DNA from 3 places in the Devosia yakushimensis genome. Region 1 is predicted to be linked to each of the others. Evidence: predicted binding sites of a transcription regulator. Region 1 holds the regulator's gene; each other region holds the start of a gene.
What was found. The regulator LexA, encoded in region 1, represses DNA repair genes until DNA is damaged. The targets are predictions, from matches to a motif close to TGTTCNNNNTGTGTTCNG.
Positions count from the first base shown of each region.

Region 1 (6,925 bases):
TCCTCGCGCGTGAGTTTACCCATGCCCTTGGGGGAATTGCGCGAAAATGTGACCGCGCCATCGGCGGCAATGCCCCAGGCGCGCAAGTTCGAGGTGCCCCAATCAACGGCGACCCAATCCACAATATCAGTCAAATCACTCCCCCTGAGCCGCATGCCTTATCCCGGCGGGGCGACCCTAATCGTAGAGCGCCGGTGGAGCCAGCCAGAATCTGTGGCTGCCGGCGCGACAGAAGAAGGGCCCAAGCCGCATGGTTTCGTCTCCTCATTTGGTAAGCGAGCAGACGCGTTTCGGAACATTGCACAGGGCTTTTTTCCGCGCCTCTAAAAAGTATGATTTTTTGGCAGAATTCCGTTCACTCTCGCTATGGGCATGCTAGAAAGCTGCAATCGTTGAGGCACGATCCGCCAGCGCGGACAGTGAGGTATGAGGAAATGACTGCCAGCAAGCCCCAGAAGCTGCGTTCGCGCGCTTGGTTCGATAATCCTGACAATCCAGATATGACGGCGCTTTATCTCGAGCGTTACATGAACTTTGGCGTGTCGCGCGAAGAGCTGCAATCGGACAAGCCGATCATCGGCATCGCGCAGACCGGGTCCGATCTTTCGCCGTGCAACCGCCACCACATCGTGCTGGCCGAGCGCGTGCGCGAAGGCATTCGCGAAGCGGGCGGCATTGCCATCGAATTCCCGGTGCATCCGATTCAGGAAACCGGCAAGCGTCCGACGGCCGGGCTGGACCGGAACCTGGCCTATCTGGGCCTGGTCGAAGTGCTGTACGGCTATCCGTTGGATGGCGTGGTGCTGACCATTGGGTGCGACAAGACCACGCCTGCCATGCTGATGGGCGCGGCGACGGTCAATATTCCGGCAATTGCGCTGTCGGTCGGGCCGATGCTGAATGGCTGGCACAAGGGCGAGCGGACGGGCTCGGGCACGATTGTGTGGAAGGCACGCCAGATGATGGCGGCCGGCGAGATCGATTATGCCCAGTTCATCGAACTGGTGGCGTCTTCGGCGCCCTCGACGGGCTATTGCAATACGATGGGCACGGCCACGACGATGAACTCGCTGGCCGAGTCGCTGGGCATGCAACTGCCGGGTTCGGCGGCGATCCCCGCGCCTTATCGCGATCGTCAGGAAATGGCCTATCGCACCGGCAAACGCATTGTGGACATGGTGCATGAGGATTTGAAGCCCTCGGACATCCTGACCAAGGACAATTTCATCAATACGATCGTGGTCAATTCCGCGATCGGCGGCTCGACCAATGCGCCGATCCATATCCAGGCCATTGCCAAGCATATTGGCGTGGAACTGGAATTGCAGGATTTCCAGACCTATGGGCACAAGGTGCCGCTGCTGGTGAATTTGCAGCCGGCCGGCGAATATCTGGGCGAGGATTATTACCATGCCGGCGGCGTGCCGGCGGTGGTCAACGAGCTGATGGGGCAGGGCCTGATCCGCGAGAATGCGCCGACGGTCAATGGCAAGACCATTGGCGAGAATTGCCGCAATACGCCGATCCAGGATGACAGGGTCATCCGGCATTTCGACAATCCGCTCAAGACCGAGGCCGGGTTCCTGGTGCTCCGCGGCAATCTCTTCGACAACGCCATCATGAAGACCAGCGTGATCTCCTCCGAGTTCCGCGATCGCTACCTCAACAATCCGGCTCACCCCGGCATGTTCGAGGGCAAGGCGGTGGTGTTCGATGGTCCGGAGGATTATCACCACCGGATCGACGATCCGTCGCTGGCGATCGACGAGAATACGCTGCTGTTCATGCGCGGCGCCGGGCCGATCGGCTATCCGGGCGCGGCGGAAGTGGTCAACATGCGGCCCCCTGATTACCTGATCAAAAAGGGCATTCACTCGCTGGCCTGTATTGGCGATGGCCGCCAGTCGGGCACGTCGGGCTCCCCCTCGATTCTCAATGCATCGCCGGAAGCGGCGGCGGGCGGCAATCTCGCCATCCTCAAGACCGGGGACCAGGTGCGGATCGACCTCAACAAGGGTACGGCCGATATCCTGATCTCCGACGCCGAGATCGCCACCCGGCGGCAGGAACTGGCTGAGGCTGGCGGATACAAATATCCCAAGCATCAGACGCCCTGGCAGGAAATCCAGCGTGGCATCGTTGGCCAGCTTGGCGACGGCGCCATTCTCAAGCCAGCCGAGAAATACCAACGGATTGCCCAGACTAATGGTGTTCCGCGCGACAACCACTAGGCACACCCAGCTCTTGAAGCAGAAAGGCCCGCCGATCGGCGGGCCTTTTTTTATTCGGGGAAGGCACTCAAATGCTCGTGCAGAATGCGCCAGATGCCATCCCGCTTGCCCAGGACGGTCGTCCCCCTGCCACTCCCACGGATGATCTGCCCCTCGAGAGTTGTTTGCCAATGAAAACTGTAGATGCAGCATGCTGCCTCATCGGCTTTGGCGATCCAACGCAGGTCTTGCAGCCAATATGTCTCATCAGCCAGGCGTTGCCAGGTGCGCTCGAAAGCGGCTCGCGCCGCTTCCATTCCACGATAGGAACCAGAGCTAAACCAAAAGGTCGCGTCATCGTCGATCAGCGGCGTTAGCAGCTCAAAGTCGTGCCGATTGATACGCTCGGCATAGGCTGCCATCACCGCCTCAGGCGTGGCGCGATCCACAATCAGTATTTTCGCAATAGTCCGACGAGCCGACCCTGGACCTTGACCCGATCAGGCGGAAAGATTCGGGTTTCGTAGGCGGGGTTGGCGGCTTCGAGCGCGACGGTGTTGCCCTTGCGCCGCAGGCGCTTGAGGGTGGCTTCCTCGTCATCGACCAAGGCGACGATGATTTCGCCGGTGCTGGCCGATTCCTGCTTTTTGATGAGGACGGTGTCGCCATCGAAAATGCCGGCGTCGATCATGGAATCGCCGCGTACTTCAAGCGCGTAATGTTCGCCCGCGCCCAGCATCTCGGGGGGGACCGAAATGGTGTGGGAATGGGTCTGGATGGCCTCGATGGGCGTACCGGCGGCGATGCGGCCCATGACGGGAATGGAGATCGGCCGGGCATAATCTTCGCCGGCGGATTTGCGGGCCGGCGGATTGGACACTTTGCCCAGCGTGCCCTCGATGACCGATGGCTCGAAGCGCGCCTTGCGGCCGCCCAGCGAGGGGTTCATCGAATCGGGGAGTTTGACCACTTCGAGCGCTCGGGCCCGATTAGGCAGGCGGCGAATGAAACCGCGCTCTTCAAGCGCGGTGATCAGGCGGTGAATGCCGGATTTGGAAGCCAGATCGAGGGCGTCCTTCATTTCATCGAATGAGGGGGGGATGCCGCTTTCCTTCATCCGTTCGTGGATGAACATCAGCAGCTCGTGTTGTTTGCGCGTCAGCATTGGCGGCCTTCCACAGGGATTCGGAACATAGGCAGAACGACTATACGTGTTCCAGTTATGTTCCGCAATATCCCCAGCGGCCCCATCGTGATTTTCTTGGCTAGACAGTCAAAAGGCGTCGATCTGGATGGATTCGACTGTCGATCCGGCGGGGGCGCCGGGGTCGAATTCTGGCTGGATGATCAGCATATCGGCGTTGGACAGGGATGAGGTGTGGCCGCTGTCAGTCTGGGAGATTGGCATCAGCTCGGGGCCGGTGGGCGTATGCACCAGCTGGGCGCGCATGAAGTGGCGGCGCGCGGAATTGGGCGGGGTGGGGCCGGCCAAAGGCAGGCGCCAATTGGGTTGTTCGGCATAGCCGAGCCATTTGCGCAGAGCCGGCTTGATGAAGACGGTGGCGGTGACCATGGCCGAGACGGGATTGCCGGGCAGGCCGAAAATCAGCGTCTTGCCGCGGGTGCCAAACATCAGCGGTTTGCCGGGGCGCATATTGATGCGCCAGAAATCCAGCGTCACGCCGAGTTCGAGCAGCACGTCCTGGACGATATCGTGGTCGCCCACGCTGGCGCCCCCGGTGGTGATCAGAATGTCCGGCTCGGCGGCGAAGATTGATTCGAGCTTGGCCCGCAGGGCAGCGCGGTCGTCGCGGGCAATGCCGTGGTCGGTGACCTCAGCGGCATAGGGGGCGAGCATGGGGGCGAGGCCAAAGCTGTTGGACGCGACGATCTGGTCGGGTGCGAGGGGCGAGCCGGGCAGCACCAGTTCGTCGCCAGTGGCGAGGAGGGCGATGCGGGGGCGCGTGGCAACCGTAAGCGCGGGGGCGTTGGCGGCGGCGGCTACGGCCAGCTGCATCGGGCCCATGCGGGCGCCGGCTTCGATCAGGGCATCACCGGTGGCGAAGTCATTGCCGATGGCGCGGATGCTGCGGCCGGGCTTGGGCTGTTCGGCGAAGGTCACCAGATTGCCGTTTGGCGTGGCTTCTTCCTGCATGATAACGGCGTCGGCGCCGGGAGGAACCGGGGCGCCGGTGAAGATGCGGACGCATTGGCCTGCGGCCAGGCTGCCGGGGAAACCGGCGCCGGCTTGCGATATGCCGATCAGTGTGAGGCGGTGGCCGGGAGTGATGTCGGCGGCGCGGACGGCATAGCCATCCATGGCGCTGGCATTGAAGGGGGGCTGGTCGTGGGTCGCGAACAGGGTTTGCGCCAGGACGCGGCCATTGGCGTCAGCCAGGACGACGATTTCGGGGCGTACGGCGGGCACGCGCGCGAGAATGGCGGCGATGGCGGCTTCGACGGGTAAGAGGCTCATGGTGTGCGTACGAAGTCGCCGGATTTGCCGCCGGACTTTTCGAGGAGGCAGATGTCGGTGAGGACTATGGCGCGGTCGATGGCTTTGGCCATGTCATAAAGCGTCAGCGCGGCGGTGGAGGTGGCAACGAGGGCTTCCATTTCAACGCCGGTCTGGCCGGTGGTTTCGGCTGCGGCTTCAATGCGGATGGCGGTGCCGCTCTCGGCCGAGATGTCGACGCTGACCTTGGTGAGCGGGATCGGATGGCAGAGCGGGATCAGCTCGGAGGTCTTTTTGGCGGCCATGATGCCGGCAATGCGGGCCACGGCCAGGGCGTCGCCTTTTTTGAGGGTCCCGCCCATAATGGCAGTGATGGTGGCCGGCTGGGCGATGACGCGGGCCTGGGCGACGGCGCGGCGCTTGGTGGAGGCTTTGTCGCCGATGTCGACGATATGGGCTTCGCCGCGCTCGTTGAGATGGGTGAGCCTGGCCTCGGCCATTAGCGGACGGCCTCGGGCGCGCCCATCAGCAGGGTGCGGGTGGCGGCGGCGACGTCGTCCTGGCGCATCAGGCTTTCGCCGACGAGGAAGGTGCCGATGCCGGCCTCCTGTTCGAGCTTGACCACGTGGTCGTGGGTCATAATGCCGCTTTCGCTAACCAGGAGGACATTTTTCGGTACGCCGATGGCGAGGTTGATCGAGGTGTCCAGCGTGGTTTCGAAAGTGCGCAGATTGCGGTTGTTGATGCCGATGAACTCGGCGCCCAGCGCGAGGGCACGGTCGAGTTCGAGCTGGTCATGGACTTCGACCAGGGCATCCATACCCCATTCGGCGGCGGCGTCGAGCAGATAGCGGGCCACGTCATCGCCAATGGCGGCGAGGATGACCAGGATGCAATCGGCGCCCCAGGCGCGGGCTTCGGCGACCTGATAGGTTTCGAACAGGAAATCCTTGCGCAAAACCGGGAGGCGGGTGGCGGCGCGGGCCTCGATCAGATAGCTGGGCGAGCCCTGGAAGGAGGGGCGGTCGGTCAGCACGGACAGGCACGCGGCGCCGGCGCTTTCATAGGCGCGGGCGATTTCGGCGGGGTTGAAATCGGGGCGGATCAGACCCTTGGAGGGGCTGGCCTTTTTCACCTCGGCAATCAGGGCATATTGGCGCTGGGCGCGCTTGGCCTTGATGGCGCTGATGAAGCCGCGGGGCGCGGGCTGGTCATGGGCTTGCGCCACGACCTCGGCCCAGGGGCGCATGGCTTTGGCCGCGGCGATTTCTTCGCGCTTATAGGCCTCGATCTGCTGCAGGATATCGCTCATTGGTCCTGTCCGTTGGAAACCGCCACAAGGCGGGCCAGAGTTTGTTTTGCTTTGCCGCTGTCGATTGCCTCGGCGGCCATGGCTGCGCCTTGGCTGAGGTCGGCGGCTTTGTCGGCTACGATGAGGGTCGCAGCTGAATTGAGTAATACGATGTCACGATAGGCGCCTGGGGCGCCATCGAACAGGGCGTGCATTGCGGCGGCATTATAGGCGGGATCGCCGCCGAGCAAATCCTTGGCGTCGTGGCGCTTCAGGCCTGCCTGTTCGGGGGCAACTTCGAAGCTGCGCAGGTCGCCATTGGCGATCTGGGCGACGAAGCTGGGGCCGGTGACTGTGATTTCATCGAGGCCATCGCTGCCATGGACGACCCAGGCCTTGATGGCGCGGTTGGCCAGCAGGGCCGCGGCGACCGGCTCGACCCATTCCTCGGCATAGACGCCCAGCATGTAGCGGCGCACGCCAGCCGGGTTGGATTGGGGGCCGAGCAGGTTGAACATGGTGCGCACGCCCATTTCGGCGCGGGAGGGGCCGACATGGCGCATGGCCGGGTGATGGCTGGGCGCGAACATGAAGCCAATGCCTGCTTTGGCAATGCAGCGGGAGATTTCGGCTGGGGTCAGGTCGAGCTTGACGCCGAGGGCTTCGAGAACCTGGGAGGCGCCGGATTTGGAGGAGAGCGCGCGGTTGCCGTGCTTGGCGACGGGCACGCCGAGGGAGGCGACGACGATGGCGCTGGCGGTGGAGATGTTGAGTGTGCCACCACCGTCCCCGCCGGTGCCGACAATGTCGACGGCGTCTTCAGGGGCTTCGACGGGCACCATCTGTTCGCGCAGGATCGAGACGGCGGCGGCGATTTCACCGACGGTTTCGCCCTTGATGCGCATGCCCATGAGGAAGGCGCCGATCTGGCTGGGGGTAGCTTCGCCGGCCATGATGGTGCGCATGACG
Region 1 covers NZ_BSNG01000001.1:1,363,091-1,370,015, forward strand. The annotation lists gene QQL79_RS06770 (2-dehydro-3-deoxygalactonokinase) at 1-134, opposite strand, end outside; gene QQL79_RS06775 (IlvD/Edd family dehydratase) at 435-2,231, shown strand; gene QQL79_RS06780 (YybH family protein) at 2,282-2,632, opposite strand; gene lexA (transcriptional repressor LexA) at 2,662-3,375, opposite strand; gene QQL79_RS06790 (molybdopterin molybdotransferase MoeA) at 3,484-4,686, opposite strand; gene moaC (cyclic pyranopterin monophosphate synthase MoaC) at 4,683-5,165, opposite strand; gene trpC (indole-3-glycerol phosphate synthase TrpC) at 5,165-5,977, opposite strand; gene trpD (anthranilate phosphoribosyltransferase) at 5,974-6,925, opposite strand, start outside.

Region 2 (6,925 bases), 1.7 Mb from region 1:
ACGCGTTCGATTTCGCCATTGTCGGCGAACCCAGTTCGGCAGCCTTGCTCGGCGACAGCATCAAGATCGGTCGGCGCGGCTCCTTTTCCGGTCTCATCACCGTCGAGGGCATCCAGGGCCACGTCGCCTATCCGCACAAGGCGAACAACCCCCTGCCCACGCTTGCCCGCATTGTCTCCGCGCTCAGTGATGCGCCCATCGACCAGGGCACCGAGCATTTTCCCGCCAGCAATCTCGAAGTCACCACCATCGACGTCGGTAATCCCGTTTCCAACGTCATTCCGGCGCGCGGCACGCTCCGCTTCAACATTCGCTACAACGATCTCTGGACGCCCGATACTCTGGCCGAATGGGTGCGCGACCGTATCGCCAGCGTCGATATTGGCGAGGGCAAGGTGCGCTTCGAGATATCGGGCACGCCTTCACGTTCCTTCCTGTCCCCGCTCAGCGCCGAGGTGGAAACACTCTCTGCCGCCATCCAGGCGGTTACCGGCCGCCGCCCCGAGCTTTCCACAGGTGGCGGCACGTCGGACGCCCGCTTCATCGCCCAATATGGCCCGGTGGTCGAATGTGGACTGGTCGGCCCCTCCATGCACAAGGCCGACGAACACATAGCCCTTGAAGACCTCACTGGCCTCACCGCCATTTATCGCGCCTTCATGACGCGGTTTTTTGCCTCGGGTCCGGCATGAAACTCTGGGCGGCCCTTTCCAGTGCCTTTGCCGGCTGGCGGAAGATTGTGCTTGGTGACGCCGGCTGGCGCGACCATTTCGCCTTTTCCGCCCCTGGGCTGGTCACCGCCATCCTCATCTATTTCTTCTTCGCTTTCCTCGCCATCGCCTTCGCCTCGATGAATATCGGCATGCCCGGCCTGGGCGGCATTGCCAGCGCGCTTATCGTGCAGGGGCTTTCGCTGGCCGCGCTCGCCCTCGCCATCCAGGGCACCAAGGCCGCGCTCAAATCCACCCAGCCCATGCTCGACCTCATGGTCCCCGGAACCTATGCGCTGGTCTTCTATCTCATCGTCGGCGCGTTTCTCTCGCTGATCGGTGGTCCCATCCTGCTGCTGCTCTGGGTGGCGTTGGGCTATCTTCTCTACCGCCTGGCGCGCCTCGCGACGCTCTGGAGTGTCGGTGTGAGCCTTGCCTTTGCAGTTTTGACCGTACTGCTGCTTGTCGCCATGCCAGTGACGCTTTACATGCTGTCCAACCCCGCCGCTTCTCCCATCTAGCCCCGAGACAGCTTTTGGCCCAACCGACCTCGACCTTTCTCGAAGAACTGATGAATGCCGCGCGCGGCTGCTTCGCCCTGCTGGTGGGCAATCGGCAGGCATCCACCTGGTTCGATTTCAGCCAACGCGGCCTTATTGGCAGCCTGATTGCCGCAGTGATCGCCATTGGCCTGGCTGGTTTCGGCCCGGTGCTGATCGGCGTACCCCTGCCCAAGGGCGCCGCCACGCAATCCATCGTTATCAATGGCGTATTGTTCGTTGCCCAGGCCGGCACGGCCTTGCTCGCCCTGCGCCAGATGGGCCGGCAGGATGGCTTCGTGCCCTATCTGGTGGCGTCCAATTGGGTCACCCTGGTCTCGGCGGTGCTCTTGCTGCTGTCCACTCTGCTGGGCCCGCTGGGCGTTGCCATCCTGGCTCTGGTGGTCATTCTGGCGCTGGCGACCTTCATCAATATCGGCCGCTTCATCGTCACCCTGACGCCGATGCAGATCGGTATCCTGTTTGTTTCGCAGGCTGTCGGCGTGTTCCTGGCCCTGGCTGTCGTAGCGATCATCTTCGTGCCGCCCCCGGCCGCCTAGTAATCCACCCGCGTCAGGTAGAGCCCGTCCGATGGCGCCATGGCCCCGCAGCGCTTGCGGTCCCGCGCATCCAGCGCCGCCCGGAAATCGCGCGGTTGCCACTTGCCCTCGCCCACAAGTTTCAGCGAACCGACCATGGACCGCACCTGATGGTGCAGAAAGCTCCGCGCGCTCGCCGTGATCACGATATGCTCCATCTCCCGCCGCACTGCTAAGGCATCCAACGTGCGCAGCGGCGATTTGGCCTGGCATTCCGCCGAACGGAACGTGGTGAAATCATGCGTCCCCAGGATCATTCCTGCGGCATAATCCATCGCGTCGGCATCGAGCGGCATGGGCACGTGCCAGACATGGTTACGCTCGATCACGGGCGGCGCCCGGCGGTTGAGAATGCGGTATTCATAATGCCGCGCCTTGGCCGAAAACCGCGCCTCGAAATCATCCCCCACCGCCTCGGCTTCAATGATCGCCACCGGATCGGGCCGCAAATGATAGTTCAGCGCCTCGCGAATGCGGAACGGGTCCCATGCCTTGCCGAGGTCAAAATGCACCACCTGGCCCAGCCCATGCACCCCCGCATCGGTCCGCCCCGCCGCCTGCGTGGTGACGGCCTCGCCGGAAAACCGCTCAATCGCCTCTTCCAGCGCCTGCTGCACACTTGGCCGACTCGTCTGCCGCTGCCAGCCCGAGAAGGGCGTGCCGTCATATTCCACTGTGAGCTTGTAGCGCGGCATGGCTACTGGACAGTCCCCGGCATAGCCCCAACCCCACGCAAAAACGTCGCCGCATCCATGGCGGACTTGCCCTCGCGTTGCACCTGCACCAGCCGCACCGCCCCACTGCCACAGGCAATGGTCAAATCCCCCAGCACTGCGCCCGGCGCGCCGGACCCCTCCACCAGGCTCGACCGCAACACCTTGACCCGCACCCGCTTGCCGCCCAGCTCTACCTCGAACCACGCCCCCGGAAACGGCGACAGCCCGCGAATATGGTTATGCACTGCCTCGGCAGGCAGCGACCAGTCGATCCGGCTCTCGGCCTTCTCGATCTTTTTGGCATAAGTCACGCCATCTTCCGGCTGCGGCTTGAAATCGAGGCTCCCCCGCTCCAGCGCCGCCAGCGCCCGGCCCATCAGGTCCGCACCCACCCGCATCATCTGGTCGTGCAATTCGCCCGAAGTCATATCCGGCCCGATGGGAATGACCTCGCCCACAGCCACCGCGCCGGTATCGAGCCCCTCATCCATTTGCATCACCATGACGCCGGTCTGGCTATCGCCTGCCATCACCGCCCGCTGGATCGGCGCTGCGCCCCGCCAGCGCGGCAGGAGCGAACCATGCAGGTTCAAACACCCCATGCGTGGTGCCTCAAGGATCGCCTTGGGCAACAGCAGCCCATAGGCCACGACAATTCCAACATCGGCATCATGCAGCGCAAACACGCCCTGCTCATCCAGCCCCTTGAGCGAGCGGGGCGTAAACACCGGAATGCCAAATCCCTCGGCCGCCACATGCACTGCCGATTTGCGCTCTTCCTGCCCGCGCCCCGCCGGCTTGGGTGCCCGCGTATAGACGGCAACCACCTCATGCCCCGACGAAACGATCTCGGTCAGCGTGGGCACGGAAAATTCAGGCGTACCCATGAATACAACGCGCATATGAGGCTCCTTCTTCCCCTCGCCCCTTGTGGGAGAGGGACGATATTTCTGCGTTCAGCAGAAATATCAGGGTGAGGATTTGCTGCCGCAAACGCAGCGCATTGGAGAGATCGCCGACCCCTCATCCGTCTCGCTACGCGAGTCTCCTTCTCCCGCAAGGGGGAAGGAGAAGGCAAAATCAGCCAGCCGCTCGCTTGGCCGCCTTGTCAAATTTCTTGATCACCCGGTCGCGCTTCAGCCGGCTGAGATAATCGATGTAAAGCACGCCATCGAGGTGATCGAGCTCGTGCTGGATGCAGACGGCCAGCTTGCCATCGGCGTCCTTGGTGACGTCCTTGCCATCCAGATCGGTATATTTGACCGTAACCGTGCTCGGCCGTTCCACCTCGTAGAACAGCTCGGGAATGGACAGGCACCCTTCCTCGGTCACCTGCATTTCCTCGCCGAACTTGGTGATTTCGGGATTAATCAGCACCATCGGCGCCGGCTCTTCCCCTTCGCCCGCCAGATCCATCACCACTATGCGCTTCATCACCCCGATCTGGGGCGCGGCCAGCCCGATGCCGGGCGCGTCATACATGGTTTCCAGCATGTCCTTGGCCAGCGTCTTGATCTCGTCATCGACCTCGATAATGGGGTCGGCAACGGCGCGCAGGCGCGCATCGGGAATGACAAGGATCGGGCGGATAGCCATGGGTGAAACGTCCAGCGAAACAGGAATTGCCTTCGATATGGTATTTTCCGCCCCTGGGTCAACTCTGGGGACCGGCTGCGTCTAGAACATTTCGCGAACGAACGAATCGGCTTAAAAGATTTGGATGGATACTCTGCTTTTCACCATCGGTGAGGTGCCTGTCACGGTCGCGCAGGCCGCCATCGGCGCTGGCGCGGTGCTGGCGCTGCTGATTGTCGGCCTGTTACTGGCCGCCATGCGCGCCAGCACCCGGCGGGCCGAAGCAGCCGGCCAATTGGCGGCCGAACAATTGCGCACCAGTTTTCTCGAACAGCTCGCCGACCGCGACGCGCGCATCCAGGCGCTTGATCATCAGGTGCGTGTCGAGCGCGAGCGGGGTGTCGACCAGCTCGACAGGGAGCGCGAGAAAACCGCCGACCTCCTGACCGAAGTTTCGGCCCTCCGCGCCCGCATGGCCGAACAGACCAAGCAGGCTGAGGCCAATTTGGCGCGTTTCCTCGATGCCCGCCAGCAGATGACCGACGAGTTCAAATCCATCGCCGGAGACGTGCTCAAGAGCCATAGCGAGACCTTTACCAGGCAGAACCGCGAGCAGGTTGATGTGCTGCTCAAGCCGCTCAACGAGAAGATCGTCGAGTTCCAGAACAATATGATCAAGGATCGCTCCGCCATGGGCGAGCAGATCCGCGCGCTCTACGAAAGCAACATCCAGATCACTACCGAGGCGAACAACCTCACTCGCGCCCTCAAGGGTAATTCACAGTCGCAGGGCGCCTGGGGCGAGATGATCCTCTCCACCATCCTCGAACGCTCGGGCCTGCGCGAGGGCGAGCAATTCGTCACCCAGCAGAGCCATACCGGCGAGGACGGTTCGCGCGTGCGCACCGATGTTGAGGTGCTGATGCCCAATAATGACCGGTTGGTCATCGATTCCAAGGTCTCGCTCACCGCCTTCGAGGCCTATACCTCAAGCGAGGACGACACCCGCCAACAGCATTTGCAGGCCCATATCGCCTCCATCCGCGGCCATATCCGCACGCTGGGCGACAAGACCTATCAGCGGCACGCCGGCAGCAAGATGGACTTCGTGATGATGTTCGTGCCCATCGAATCGGCCCTCGCAGCCGCGTTGCAAAAGGAACCGGGCCTGGTCGAAGAGGGCATGAGGTGTGGTGTCATGCTGACGACGCCGACCACGCTGATGACCGTGCTGCGCACCGTGCGCAATGTCTGGGATATCGAAAAGCGCCACCAGAATGCCGAGGAAATCGCCTCGCGCGCCGGTTCGCTCTACGACAAGGTCGTGGGGTTCCTTGCCACCATGGACAAGATGGGCACCCATATCGACCGCGCCCAGCAAAGCTTTGCCGATGCCAAGGGGCAATTGTCTGGCAAGGGCAGCGTTGTGCGCCAGGTCGAAATGCTGCGCGAACTGGGCGCGAAATCCAGTAAGCAACTCCCCGCCGGCTGGGATGGCGGCGCTGAAGATGTGCGGGTCCTGCGGCTGGTGGGCGAGGAGCCCGGCGACCTCTCCTGAGCCGATCGAACCTCTCGCCACTTCCCGCGTTGTACAGCCACGCAGCTGATCAACATGGGAGACGACAATGGCTCAGCATCATGACCATCACGGCACCATGGTGCCGCAGGAAACCAATTTCGATAACGCCGACCAGCCGGGCATTGCCCAGCCCTATAGCCAGAGTGAAATCGAGGATTTGCTTTATGGCGACGATCGCCCCGCCATGGAGCGCCTGGCCCGCTTGCGCGAAATGCGCGACGAGGCCGCCATTCGCGAGAGCGGTGATTGGGGCGATCAGGACCCGGCGGCCATGCTGGACGAACTCGATCGCGCCATCGACGAATTGAGCGCGACCATCGCCAATGCCGACGACACCAGCGACTATGCCGACCTGGATGCCCCGCTCGATCGCGACGACCGGCTCGACATGCTCTCACCTGATGACGAAGATGCCCGCCATGCGATCGAAGGTGATGATGAGGAGGGATTCTTCGAGGACGACGATGTCGGCCCTGTAGAGGAGAACCCCTGGGATGGCAGCGACGAATTCCATCCGGAAAAGGATCTGCACTGACCGCTGCGGCGGCCTGTAACAATTGCGCGATGGTCATGCCCGTAACCATCGCGCGGCTCTATCCTGCCTCGGCAAACAGGAGGAGGATAGCATGACCGATCGCGACCCCGCCGAGCAGCCCCAGATCACCCAGGAAATGATCGCGCTGTTCGATGACTATACCCATCTCTCCCTCGACCGCCGCAAGTTCATGGACAATCTGGCCAAGCTGGCCGGCTCTATGGCCGCCGCTACTGCCGCCGCCGGCCTCATGGCGTCCAATGCCCAGGCGCAGGGCCTCACCGCCGAAACCGACGATCGTCTCACCATTTCCGACATCACCTATGCCGGCGCCGATGGCGAGATGAAGGGCTATCTGGCCCGCCCCAAGGAGGGCGGTCCCTTCGGCGCCGTCATCGTCATCCACGAAAACCGCGGTCTTAACCCCCACATCAAGGATGTGACGCGCCGTGTGGCTCTGGAAGGGTTCATCGCGCTGGCCCCCGACTATCTGTCCGATCAGGGCGGCACGCCGGCCAATGAGGACGACGCCCGCGCCCTTTTCGGCAATCTCGATCCCGCAGCGGTCGCCGCCGATGGTGTCGCCACTATTGCCTATCTCAAGACCCTGGACGGCGCGAATGGCAAGGTGGGCGCCATGGGCTTCTGCTGGGGCGGCGGCACCGTCAATGC
Region 2 covers NZ_BSNG01000001.1:3,092,655-3,099,579, reverse strand. The annotation lists gene dapE (succinyl-diaminopimelate desuccinylase) at 1-692, shown strand, start outside; gene QQL79_RS14995 (hypothetical protein) at 689-1,231, shown strand; gene QQL79_RS14990 (hypothetical protein) at 1,246-1,809, shown strand; gene truA (tRNA pseudouridine(38-40) synthase TruA) at 1,806-2,543, opposite strand; gene fmt (methionyl-tRNA formyltransferase) at 2,546-3,466, opposite strand; gene def (peptide deformylase) at 3,645-4,160, opposite strand; gene QQL79_RS14970 (DNA recombination protein RmuC) at 4,285-5,697, shown strand; gene QQL79_RS14965 (hypothetical protein) at 5,765-6,253, shown strand; gene QQL79_RS14960 (dienelactone hydrolase family protein) at 6,345-6,925, shown strand, end outside.
Region 2: QQL79_RS14970 (DNA recombination protein RmuC) is a predicted target of LexA. The motif match lies at 4,243-4,260, and genes of this name have one in related genera.

Region 3 (6,925 bases), 360 kb from region 1:
CGTGTCGGGTCGGACAGAGCCTGGAAAGTGGCGTCAAGACTGGCAGGCGTCGGCATGAATGACCTATTTTGGTTATAAAACCTATTGGTTATTCAATGCTTGTTCGCTCTCCGCGTCAAGCCGTTCCGCCGGGAATGGGCGTTCCGGGGGCCAGCAATCCCTGGTTGGCCAGTTCCGTCCAAAGCGCGTCGGGGATTTTGGCGTCCCACCATTTGAGGATGCCGTCGAGTTCTTCCGGCGATTTCGGCCCCGGCAGCACGTTGCATACGGCGGGATGAGTCAGGGGAAACTGCAGCGCGGCGGCGGGCAGGGCTACACCGAAATCCTGGCAGACGGTTTCGAGTGCTTTGACGCGATCAACAATGGCCTGCGGTGCCTTGGCATAATTGAAGATGGCGCCGCCCACCAGAATGCCCGAATTGAACGGGCCGCCAATGACCACGGAAGCACCGCGCTCGATGCAGGTGCTCATGAAGGGATTGAGCGAAGTCTGCTCCAGGAGCGTATAGCGCCCGGCAAGCAGGAACACGTCCCAATCGCCCAGGGCGAAGGCGTCCATCAGCACCTGCCATTCATTGACGCCCAGCCCGATCGCCTTGATCTCGCCACTGTCGCGCAATTGCCGCAGCGCCTTGTATCCACCGCTTTCGAGCTGTTTCCACAAGGGCTTGTTGCCCTCTACGCCATGGGTGGCAGTGCCGATGTCGTGGACATAAAGAATATCGGCGCCATTCATGCCCAGCCGCTGCAGGCTGTCCTCGTAGGAGCGCATGATGCCGTCATAGGAATAGTCATAGACCTGCTCGAAGGGCAGGGGATTGACCCAATTATGCGGCTCGCTCCATTCCTTCACGGGCTTGAGGCGCCGCCCTACCTTGGTCGAGAGCACGGTGCCGGCGCGCCGCTCGCGCAGGACGTCGCCGACGAGATGCTCGGAGCGGCCATAACCATATTGGGGCGCCGTATCGACGTAATTTATCCCCATGTCGAGGCCGTGGCTTATGGTCGCTCGGGCCTGGTCGGCCGGCACATTGGTAAAAATGCCGGCCAGGGACGCGCAGCCAAGGCCCAGTGTGGTGATTTCCAGACCGGTTTTGCCGATCTGGCGCGTCTCGAATGTGCGTGCCGCCATAGTCTCCTCCCAGATGGGAGGATAACTGACATGTTAGTTGGCCGCCGTAAAGACGCTGCGATTGGTCCTAGTAGACGTTGCCGATGATTACCGGGTGTTCGGTTTCGATGCGGATCGGGTTGCGCAGGGCGGCGCCGAACTGGGCTTCCTCGATCTCGAAAATGTCGTCGGGCCTGGTCGAAATGCCATCGGCGAAGCTCAGCGTTGCCGTGCCGAAACAATGCACATGGATATCGCCGGGATTGCGGAACAGCTCATATTTGAAGTGGTGATATTCCAGATTGGCGATGGTGTGGCTCATATTATCCTCGCCGCTGAGGAATGGCTTTTCCCAGATCACCTGGCCATCGCGCCAGATGCGTGATTTGCCCTCGATATGGGCCGGCAGATCGCCCAGCCGCAATTCCGGTCCGAACGAGCAGGCGCGCAGCTTGGAATGCGCCAGATAGAGATAGTTGACCCGTTCGGTCACATGGTCGGAGAATTCGTTGGCCAGGGCAAAGCCCAGTCGCCGGGGCTGGCCATTGTGGTCGATGAGATAAATGCCGGCGATTTCAGGTTCTTCCCCAGCGTCCAGGGCGAAGCTGGGCGAGGGGATGGGGTGGCCGGGATTGACGACGGTATAGCCGTTGCCCTTGTAGAACCATTCCGGCTGCACGCCTTTGCTGCCATCGGCGGGCTTGCCGCCCTCCAGCCCCATGCGGAACATTTTCATGGAATCGGTCAGGTTGTCCTCGGTCTTGGTGCCGTTGGACTTGTGCATGGCATCGCGCGTCGCGGCGGACCCCAGATGCGTGAGGCCGGTGCCGGTGACATAAAGATGGGCCGGGTCGGGATGGTCGATCGGCGCCAGAAGCCGGCCTTCGGCCAACAGGGCTGCCTTATCGACAGTTTCGCCCAATCCCTGCTGCGCAATCAGCGCGCCCATGCCCGATTGGGCGGCGATTGCCGCCTGGGCCAGACCGTAGACGCTGCTGGCGCCATTGACCTGGCGGGTCACCTCGCCCTGGACGGCGCCGACGGCGCGCTCGCCGTTGAGATCGAAATATTGGATCAGATTCATTTGTGTCCTCCCGCGGAGAGGCCCGGCGGGCCAAACTGGCAGGCATAGAACGCAAGAGGGGCACACTAGGCAAGCCCAAAAATCATACTAATGAAATCTCGCGCCACCATAGACCCTGCTTTGGATTGTGCGAGGTCGCTGGCGTCTCTATATCGGGGGCAGCGCCAGGGCGGCGCCGGGGATGACTTTGCCATGCTGGACAGCGTCGAAAGCGCACTCGCGGCGATTGCCGCAGGCGAACTCGTGGTTGTGGTGGACGACACCGACCGGGAGAATGAGGGCGACCTGATCATGGCGGCCGGCAAGGCGACGCCCGAAAAGATCGCCTTCATGATCCGCCATACCAGCGGCATTATCTGTGTGCCGATGACAACGGCCCGCGCGGCCGAGCTCAATCTCGATCCCATGGTCGCCAATAATATCGATCCGTTCCGCACGGCTTTTACCGTGACGGTCGATTACCGGGTCGGCATGACCACGGGTATTTCCGCCGCTGAACGAACCGCCACCATAAGGGCGCTGGCCGGGGGCAATGCTCATGCTGGCGACTTCATCCGCCCGGGTCACATCTTCCCGCTGCTGGCCCGGGAGGGCGGCGTGCTGGCCCGTTCCGGCCATACTGAAGCCGGTATCGATCTCTCGCGCATGGCTGGCCTTGAGCCGGCCGGCGTGCTGGCCGAAGTGGTCAATGACGATGGCACTGTCAAGCGTCTGCCCGAACTGATCGCCTTTGCCCAGGAGCACGGCCTCAAGATCATCTCGATCGAGGATTTGATTTCCTATCGCCTGGCACAGGAGAAATTCCTGTCGCGCCAGGCCGTGGTTCCCACCATGGTCAGCGGCTTGCCGGCGGTTGCCTATGCCTATCAGACCCCGTTCGATCCGGTGCAGCAAGTGGCGCTGGTGCTGGGCGATGTCGAGGGCAAGAGCAATGTGCCTTGCCGCATCGTCCGGGAACAGCCGCTGCGCGATCTGCTGGCGCGCGCGGCCGGCGAGGCCGATCCCATTGAGCGTGCTGTTGCGGAGATCGTCGCGCGGGGCGGCACCGGCATCGTTCTGTTGCTGCGCGGCGCTTCCGCCGGGGATCGCGAAGAGGATAGCCGTCGCTCCCCGACACAGGACGGGCAGGGCGGCGAGCATCATGGCAGCGCGGTCAAGCGCATGAAGGGCTGGCGCGAGATTGGCGTGGGCTCGCAGATGCTGCGCGATCTCGGTGTCCAATCCATCGCCCTGATGACGACTTCGGGGCGCCAATATGTCGGTCTGGGCGGCTTTGGGCTCGAGATCGGCGAAACGATTCTGCTCTCCTGACCCCTTCAGGTGCCTTTCTTATTTTGTTCCGGTTCCCCACTTGACACTTTGGAAACAAAATGAGAACAAATAGGGCACATTAAATGGACAGCGACCTGCGGTGCCAACGCGTTGCGCGGCCCCCCAGAGCGTGAAATAAGGAGAGAACTATGGCTGGCTCGCCGCTTCGCGTTGTTGAGGGTGGAACTATGGATAAGGACAAGGCACTTGCCGCAGCGCTCGGCCAGATCGAGCGCAGCTTCGGCAAGGGCTCGATCATGCGGCTGGGCGAGGCTGCATCGATCGAAGTGGAGGCCATCTCCACCGGATCGCTCGGCCTCGACATCGCCTTGGGCATTGGCGGCCTGCCGAAGGGCCGAATCGTCGAGATTTTCGGGCCCGAAAGCTCGGGTAAGACCACGCTGGCCCTGCATGTCATTGCCGAGGCGCAGCGCGCCGGTGGCATTTGTGCTTTCGTCGACGCGGAACATGCGCTCGATCCGATCTATGCCCGCAAGCTCGGGGTCAATGTCGATGACCTGTTGATTTCCCAGCCCGATGCCGGCGAGCAGGCGCTCGAAATCACCGATACGCTGGTGCGCTCCGGCGCCATCGACGTGCTGGTTGTCGACTCGGTGGCTGCGCTGACGCCGCGTGCCGAACTCGAAGGCGAAATGGGGGACGCGCTGCCTGGTCTACAGGCTCGCCTGATGAGCCAGGCCATGCGCAAGCTGACCTCCTCGATCTCCAAGTCGAAGTGCCTGGTCATCTTCATCAACCAGATTCGCATGAAGATCGGCGTGATGTATGGCTCGCCCGAAACTACGACGGGCGGTAATGCGCTCAAATTCTATGCTTCGGTTCGTCTCGATATCCGCCGTATCGGCGCGATCAAGGATCGCGAAGAGATCGTGGGCAACCAGACCCGCGTGAAGGTGGTCAAGAACAAGCTGGCTCCGCCGTTCCGCCAGGTGGAATTCGACATCATGTATGGCGAAGGCATTTCCAAGACTGGCGAATTGATCGACCTTGGCGTCAAGTCGGGCATTGTCGAGAAGTCCGGCGCCTGGTTCTCCTGGGATAGCCAGCGCCTGGGGCAGGGCCGTGAGAATGCGCGGCAGTTCCTCAAGGACAATCCCGAGGCAGCGGCAACGATCGAGCGCGGTGTGCGTGAAAGTTCCGGCCTGCTTGGTGAAGTTCTGCTGGTGTCCGGCGGGGACGATGATGGTGCGGATAGCGACGAATAGATCGTCCTTTCCCATGCCGGTTTTGTGGAGGTGGCGCGCAAGCGCTGCCTCCTTTCTTTTGGCGCCATTGGCATCGCGGCCAATGACAAATGCCCTCTTGCTGCCGCAATGCTGGACAGAGGCGCAAACCGCGCGATAGAAAGCCCCCCGACCTTCTGCGGCGCATGGCGCCATTCCGATGAAAGCCTGTTGATGACCAGCGTAAACGATCTCCGCTCGAGTTTTGTCGATTACTTCGCCCGCAATGGTCATGAGGCCGTGGCATCGGGCCCGCTGGTGCCGCGCAACGATCCGACATTGATGTTCACCAATGCCGGCATGGTGCAGTTCAAGAACGTTTTTACCGGCGTTGAAAAGCGGCCCTATTCGACCGCGACCTCCGCGCAGAAATGTGTGCGCGCCGGCGGCAAGCACAATGATCTGGACAATGTCGGCTTTACCGCACGGCATCACACCTTTTTCGAGATGCTCGGCAATTTCTCGTTTGGCGATTATTTCAAGGATCGCGCGATCGAGCTGGCCTGGAATCTGCTGACCAAGGATTGGGGCTTGCCCAAGGACAAGCTCATGGTCACCGTCTATCAGGACGATGACGAGGCCATGGAACTCTGGAAGAAGATTGCCGGCCTGTCCGAGGATCGCATCGTGCGGCTCGGTGCAAAGTCCAATTTCTGGCAGATGGGCGATACCGGTCCCTGCGGTCCATGTTCGGAAATCTTCTACGACCATGGCGATCACATCTGGGGCGGCCCTCCGGGCTCGCCGGAGGAAGATGGCGATCGCTGGATCGAAATCTGGAATCTCGTCTTCATGCAGTTCGAGCAGCATGCCGACGGGTCGCGCACCGGCCTGCCGCGCCCCTCGATCGATACCGGCATGGGCCTTGAGCGCGTGGCTGCCGTCATGCAGGGCGTGCACGACAATTACGATATCGACCTGTTCAAGGCGCTGATCAGTGCCGCTGCCTCGGCAACCGGCGCCGATGTCAATGGCGAAGGCAATCGCAGCCTGCGCGTCATTGCCGATCACCTGCGCTCGATGTCCTTCCTGATCGCCGAAGGCGTGCTGCCTTCCAATGAAGGGCGCGGTTATGTGCTGCGCCGCATCATGCGCCGCGCCATGCGCCACGCCACCCTTCTGGGCGCGAGCGAGCCGGTGATCCACAAGCTGGTACCGACCCTTGTGCGCGAGATGGGCCAGGCCTATCCCGAGCTCAGCCGTGGGGAAGCAATGATCACCGAGACGGTCAAGCTTGAGGAAGGCCGCTTCCTCAAGACGCTTGGCCGCGGCCTGCAGATCCTGGCTGACGAGAGCAAGGACCTGGCCGAGGGGCAGGTGCTGAGCGGTTCGACCGCCTTCAAGCTCTATGACACCTATGGTTTCCCGCTTGATCTGACCGAAGATGCCCTGCGCTCGCGCGGCATCAGTGTCGATCAGGCCGGCTTTGATGCCGCCATGGCCCAGCAGAAGGCCGAGGCACGCAAGAGCTGGTCCGGTTCGGGGGAAGCGGCAACCGATACCGTCTGGTATGGGCTGGCCGACAAGCTCGGCCCCACCGAGTTCCTGGGCTACGAAACCGAAATTGCCGAAGGCGAGATCAAGGCGCTGGTCAAGGACGGCGTCGAGGTTTCCTCGCTGACCGCCGGCGATGAGGGCTTTGTCGTTCTCAATCAGACGCCCTTCTATGGCGAAAGCGGCGGCCAGGTCGGCGATAGCGGTGTGCTCAAAGGCGAGGGCGTCTCGGCCGATGTTGCCGATACGCAGAAATTCCACGGCGTTTTTGCTCATAAGGTCAAGGTTGCCAGCGGTACCCTGAAGCTCGGCCAGCCCGTGGAATTGCTGGTCGATCACGAGCGGCGGTCCTCGATCCGTGCCAATCATTCGGCCACGCACCTGCTGCATGAAGCGCTTCGCATTGTCCTGGGCGACCATGTCGCGCAAAAGGGCTCCATGGTTTCGCCCGACCGGCTGCGTTTCGATTTCGTGCATACCAAGCCTGTGACCGAGCAGGAAATGGCCGAGGTCGAGGATATCGCCAATGCCATCGTGCTCCAGAACGCACCGGTCGAGACGCGCCTGATGGGCGTGGAAGAAGCCAAGGAATCGGGTGCGCGCGCTCTGTTCGGCGAGAAATATGGCGATGAAGTTCGCGTCGTTGCCATGGGCGAGCCCACCGGCAATGGCCTGGGCTGG
Region 3 covers NZ_BSNG01000001.1:1,004,180-1,011,104, forward strand. The annotation lists gene QQL79_RS04810 (ArsR/SmtB family transcription factor) at 1-56, opposite strand, end outside; gene QQL79_RS04815 (aldo/keto reductase) at 116-1,132, opposite strand; gene araD1 (AraD1 family protein) at 1,200-2,195, opposite strand; gene ribB (3,4-dihydroxy-2-butanone-4-phosphate synthase) at 2,388-3,506, shown strand; gene recA (recombinase RecA) at 3,656-4,732, shown strand; gene alaS (alanine--tRNA ligase) at 4,925-6,925, shown strand, end outside.
Region 3: recA (recombinase RecA) is a predicted target of LexA. The motif match lies at 3,557-3,574, and genes of this name have one in related genera.